One region of the Citrobacter sp. Cm046 genome, then DNA from elsewhere that is predicted to be linked to it. Evidence: predicted binding sites of a transcription regulator. Region 1 holds the regulator's gene; the other holds the start of a gene.
What was found. Region 1 encodes PhoB, which activates phosphate uptake and scavenging genes when phosphate is short. Its sites were predicted from a motif close to CTGTCATAAAACTGNCNNAT; they were not measured.
Positions count from the first base shown of each region.

Region 2: kdgR (DNA-binding transcriptional regulator KdgR) is a predicted target of PhoB. The motif match lies at 1,538-1,557, and genes of this name have one in related genera.

Region 1 is NZ_JAOWGP010000036.1:177,454-180,627, forward strand. Features, by position in the region: gene sbcC (exonuclease subunit SbcC) at 1-158, opposite strand, end outside; gene sbcD (exonuclease subunit SbcD) at 155-1,357, opposite strand; gene phoB (phosphate response regulator transcription factor PhoB) at 1,547-2,236, shown strand; gene phoR (phosphate regulon sensor histidine kinase PhoR) at 2,287-3,174, shown strand, end outside.
Region 2 is NZ_JAOWGP010000044.1:105,684-108,857, forward strand. Features, by position in the region: gene htpX (protease HtpX) at 1-52, shown strand, start outside; gene OGX98_RS18440 (MFS transporter) at 100-1,473, opposite strand; gene kdgR (DNA-binding transcriptional regulator KdgR) at 1,649-2,440, shown strand; gene OGX98_RS18450 (YobH family protein) at 2,554-2,793, opposite strand; gene mgrB (PhoP/PhoQ regulatory lipoprotein MgrB) at 2,958-3,101, shown strand.

The sequences.
Region 1 (3,174 bases):
GCGAGGCAAATAGCATCCAGCAGTGTGGTTTTTCCAGCCCCTGTCGGACCGGTGATAGCGAACAAGCCGTTGCTGGCGAACGGCTCTGCCGTGAAATCGACTTTCCATTCCCCTTTCAGGGAGTTCAGGTTTTTCAGGCGCAAGCTGAGAATTTTCATGCTTCATGCTCCCCGGCGAGTGTCTGTAATGTGGTACTGAACAGCTGATTCAGGCGCTCGCGCTGTGGTTCTTCCAGCTCTTCCAGCGCCAGGCGGCGGTCAAAGACTTCTGTCACGCTCAGTTCGCTCAGCGTTTCGCGTCGTTCATTCACCATAATACGTTCACGTTGTTCCCGGCTGCGGCGTACCAGCAAGACTTCTACCGGTAAGTCTTCAGTTAAGGCCTGAATTTTACGCTGCATATCGTGCAGATAATCATCAGTGGTAATTTCGATATCTAACCAGACGGGCGGTTCCTGATCTGTGTCGCGCCACTGCTCAAGTTGAGCAGTAATAGACGCTAAATCGCCTTTCAGTACCGAAAGCGGCTGTGTAACCGGCACGGTGAGGTTTTCAACCGCGCGCAGCTTACCCTCTTCGAAACTCACCAGATGAACGCATTTATTTTTGCCGCACTCATCAAAACTCAGCGCAATCGGCGAGCCACAGTAGCGAATATGCTCTGTTCCGCCGATGACCTGCGCCCGGTGAATATGTCCCAGCGCGATGTAATCCGCTGGCGGGAAATTTTGTGCCGGAAATGCATCCAGCGTGCCAATGTAGATGTCACGAACGGCGTCACTTTTACTGGCACCGACGGTAGTCAGATGCCCTGTCGCAATAATGGGCAGGTTCTGGTCGCCGCGTAGCTTACAGGCGTCCTCATATTGCTGTTGATAATAGTCGGTGATGGCTCCCAGCAGATGCTGCTGCTTTTCTCCGCCTGTGAGTCCTGCCTGGCTGGTGATGATGTCGCGTGGACGTAAAAAAGGGATCGGGCATAATATCGCACCCGGTGTGCCGTCGCGGCGCTGGAGTATCTGTGGCGCATGACCTGCGCTGGCGACCACCGTGGTGTTCAGAAACGCCAGAATATCGCGGGATTCATTGAGCGTGGCGACAGAGTCGTGGTTTCCTGCCAACACCACCAAATGACAACCTGTTTGTTGCAGATTTACAACAAAGCGATTGTATAGCTCACGGGCGTAGCTTGGGGGAGAGCCGGTATCAAAAATATCGCCAGCCACAATAATCGCATCCACCTGATGGGATTGTGCCGTATCCAGAAGCCAGTCGAGAAAGGCCTGATGCTCAGCGGCGCGGCTCTTGCTGTAGAAGTTTTGGCCCAGATGCCAGTCAGACGTGTGAAGGATGCGCATAAGTGTTCCATGGCAAAAAACGTGAACAGGATTATAACCTTTGCAGGACGGTAATATCTTGCCTCCGGGCTGTCATAATTCAACAACCTTCGTTAAACCTGGACTATCTTTTCATAAATCTGTCATAAATCTGACGCATAATGACACCGTATTGATGATAAACGAGTTAATTAAAAAACAGGGCAAATCATGGCGAGACGTATTCTGGTCGTAGAAGATGAAGCTCCAATTCGTGAAATGGTCTGCTTCGTGCTCGAGCAAAACGGTTTTCATCCCGTAGAAGCCGAAGACTATGACAGTGCTGTGAACCAACTTAATGAACCCTGGCCGGATCTCATCCTGCTGGACTGGATGCTTCCGGGCGGGTCGGGTCTGCAGTTCATTAAACATCTCAAGCGAGAAGCGATGACGCGGGACATTCCTGTGATGATGCTGACGGCAAGAGGGGAAGAGGAGGACCGCGTGCGTGGTCTGGAAACCGGTGCAGATGACTATATCACTAAGCCGTTTTCTCCCAAGGAACTGGTAGCGCGTATTAAAGCCGTTTTGCGTCGTATTTCGCCAATGGCGGTTGAAGAGGTCATTGAGATGCAGGGCCTGAGCCTGGATCCAACCTCGCATCGTGTGATGACCGGCGAGGATCCGCTTGATATGGGACCCACCGAATTCAAGTTATTGCATTTCTTTATGACCCACCCTGAGCGCGTCTACAGTCGCGAGCAATTACTCAATCATGTCTGGGGCACCAATGTTTACGTGGAAGACCGGACAGTAGATGTGCATATCCGCCGGTTGCGCAAGGCGCTGGAGCACAGCGGACACGATCGCATGGTGCAGACGGTGCGTGGGACGGGATATCGTTTTTCGACCCGCTTCTGACTGGTAAGAATACAAGCCTAATGGACCTGGCTGTAAATGGAGTATGACGTTTGCTTGAACGATTGTCATGGAGAAGGCTGGTACTGGAGCTGATACTTTGCTGCATACCGGCTTTTATCCTTAGTGCTTTTTTCGGTTATCTGCCCTGGTTTTTACTGGCGTCGGTAACAAGCCTGCTTGTCTGGCATTTCTGGAATTTATTACGTTTGTCCTGGTGGTTGTGGGTCGACAGGAGTATGACACCACCGCCGGGGCGAGGCAGTTGGGAACCGTTGCTGTACGGTTTGCATCAAATGCAGCTACGTAACAAGAAGCGCCGTCGTGAACTGGGTAATCTGATCAAACGCTTTCGTAGTGGGGCTGAATCACTCCCCGACGCGGTTGTACTGACTACCGAAGAGGGCGGTATTTTCTGGTGTAATGGCCTGGCGCAGCAGGTTCTGGGATTACGCTGGCCGGACGATAGCGGCCAAAATATTCTTAACCTGCTGCGTTACCCGGAATTCACGTTGTACCTGAAAACGCGCGACTTTAGTCGACCGATCAATTTGGTTCTCAATACCGGACGACATCTGGAAATTCGCGTGATGCCCTATACCGATAAGCAATTGCTGATGGTGGCGCGTGATGTCACCCAGATGCACCAACTGGAAGGTGCGCGGCGTAACTTTTTTGCCAACGCCAGCCATGAGCTGCGTACACCAATCACGGTGCTGCAAGGCTATCTGGAAATGATGCAGGAACATCCCCTGGAAGGTGCAACGCGAGAAAAAGCGCTGCACACCATGCGTGAGCAAACACAGCGTATGGAAGGGCTGGTTAAGCAACTGCTGACATTGTCGAGAATCGAGGCCGCACCAGCGCTGCTGTTGAATGAAAAAGTCGATGTGCCGGTGATACTGCGCGTGGTTGAACATGAGGCGCAAACGCTGAGCCAG
Region 2 (3,174 bases), on a different contig from region 1:
TCCGTTGGATAAACGTATTGAAGCGTTGCGCAGTGGGGAATACCTGAAATAACCTGCGGAAGCATGAGAGAAAAGCGCGTCCCTGGATGCGCTTTTTTTTTACCCCTGAACCCGAGGTTGCGTAATACGTAAACCACTCACAATCGCGGCTACCGTGGCCAGAATACCTGCCGTCATTAACGACATGTGCGTCCCGCTGTCACCAAACTGATTCAGCATCAACGCGACTAACGCCGCACCGCTGCTTTGTCCCAGCAAACGTGCCGTCCCCAACATACCGCTTGCGCCTCCGCTACGATCCCGGGGGGCCGACATGATGATAGTATGGTTATTTGGTGACTGGAAAAGGCCAAATCCGGCGCCACAAAGTATCATCGGCCAGATGATATTAAAATCAGACGGTGAAGCGGGTAGTAGCATCAGCGAGAAAAGGCCAACAGCCATTGTCGCCAGCCCCATTGCCCCCAATAGTCCGGCATGTACCCGTTCAATTAAATAGCCAGCAAGTGGGGCCATGACCATGGTGGCTAGCGGCCAGGGAGTCAATAGCAAACCTGTTTCCACTTCACTGCGACCCAACGCGGTTTGCAGGTAAAAGGGGAGTGACACCATAGCTAACATCTGAGCGCAAAAAGAACAGATAGACGTGCCGATAGACAATGAGAAAAGTGGGATACGCAGCAAGTCGACCGGCAGCAGAGGGACTGGCAGTGACAGTTGACGGCGAATAAAGAAAAAACCGACCACGATCATCATCGCCAGTTCTATACCAATGAGCGTCAAAGACTGTCCCTGCGCAAATCCACTGAGTGCGGTAATCAGCAATCCGAAGGTCAGGGCATTCATCACCGCGCTCGGTAAGTCAAAACGTGGTGTTGACTGCCGGGCAGCATTGGCCGGTAAAAAACGCATTGCCAGTAGTAACGCAATAATCCCCAACGGCACGTTAATCAAAAATAACCATTTCCATGACGCAACGGACAGTATTGCTGCGGCAATTGTAGGACCGGCTGCTGAAGAGACCGCCACAATGAAGGAGTTAATGCCCATCCCCCGGCCAAGCTGGCGTTGGGGATAAATAAGTCTTATCAGCGCCGTATTAACGCTCATTAGCGCTGCCCCGCCAAAACCTTGAGCCACTCGCGCCAGCGTTAGCATTTGTAAGGAATCTGATAAGGCACAAAATAATGAAGCGAACAGAAAAATGACCAACCCACATTTATAAATACGTCGGTAGCCAAACATATCGCCCAAAAATGAGAGTGACAGGAGTGAGACGACAATCGCAATTTGATAGGCGTTAACGACCCAAATTGAACTGGCTGCGGAGGCCTGAAGATCTGCGGCAATCGTCGGAAGAGCAACGTTAGCAATTGCACCATCCAGCACTGCCATAGAGATACCAATAATAATGGTTAAAATTGCGCCATATCGCTGGGGCAATGGCAGGCCATCGGCCTGGATTCTTTCCATAGGAAGTCAATGTTGTCGGATATGATGATGAGAATAATGATATTAGCATTGATATTCAGGCGTTATGTCGCAGATTTGTAACTAAGTAAGCAAAGATGGATTGCGAGGGCCATTGCGTGAAATTATAATAAAAACCGGTTCTGATTTTTATAAAACACTCGTAATGAGGTGATAAATGGCTATCGCAGATCTGGATAAACAACCCGATTCTGTATCTTCCGTGCTGAAGGTTTTTGGCATCCTGCAGGCGCTGGGTGAAGAGCGCGAAATTGGTATTACCGAACTGTCGCAACGCGTCATGATGTCGAAAAGCACCGTTTATCGCTTTTTGCAGACCATGAAAACGCTGGGGTATGTGGCACAAGAAGGGGAGTCTGAGAAATATTCGCTGACCCTGAAATTGTTTGAGTTGGGCGCTCGCGCGTTGCAAAACGTTGACTTGATTAGAAGCGCTGACATTCAGATGCGCGAACTTTCGCGTCTGACAAAAGAGACTGTGCATCTGGGGGCTCTGGACGAAGACAGCATTGTCTACATTCATAAAATCGACTCGATGTACAATTTACGCATGTATTCTCGCGTAGGTCGTCGTAACCCATTGTACAGTACGGCTATTGGTAAAGTACTGCTGGCCTGGCGTGACCGTGAGGAAGTGAAGCAGATCCTCGATGGTATTGAGTACAAACGCAGCACTGAGCGCACAATAACCAATACTGATGAGCTGCTATTGCTGTTAGATAAAGTGCGTGAGCAGGGCTACGGCGAAGATAACGAAGAGCAGGAAGAAGGTTTGCGTTGCATCGGTGTACCAGTGTTTGACCGTTTCGGTGTCGTGATTGCGGGACTGAGTATTTCATTCCCGACCTTGCGTTTCTCCGAAGAGCGCTTACATGAGTATGTCGCGATGTTGCACACAGCAGCGCGTAAAATTTCAGAACAAATGGGTTATAACGACTACCCATTCTGATCTGGCTAGTTTTCGACATGTTAAAAAGCCCCAGATATTTTTCCGGGGCTTTTTTAATAGTCAATATAAGTTGAAGATGTAATAAATAACTTACCGGCTATATTGCTCTTATATTAACCGTTATCGACAACCACTGTGCTTTTGCGTAACACGGGGCAATCAGACAGACCGATGATACCGCTGTTGCTGTGAACGTACTGTGCGGTACTGGTGCCACGTGCGGTCAGATACTGGCATTGCAGACCGAGACCTGCCGCGTTCTCCTTGCTTCCTATCAAAACTCCGTAGCCACTGAGTAATAAACCAATCCAAACCAGAGCCAACAATACAATAGCGCGAATAATCAGACGCATTACAACCTCTTATCTTTTCTCGTTATTATAAGATTAGCTTGTACACTGGATGAAACAAGTGAATCATTCCTAAAAATATTTAATGCCGCTACAGTTAACGCTGGGTTTAGGTAACGCGTGATAATTTAGCAGCATAAAATCTGGATTCGGAGAGTGGAGTTGGAGTGAAAAAAATTCGATGGGTGGTTCTGATTGTTGTCGTGCTGGTGGGCATACTGATGTGGGCGCAGGTGTTCAACATCATGTGCGATCAGGACGTACAATTTTTCAGCGGCATTTGCGCCATCAATAAATTTATTCCCTGGTAAGCGCATTTTTGCAACAGTTGATTACCTTCTTGTGCGGCAGTGGTAAACTACGCTGTCTACATTGAGGTGGTGA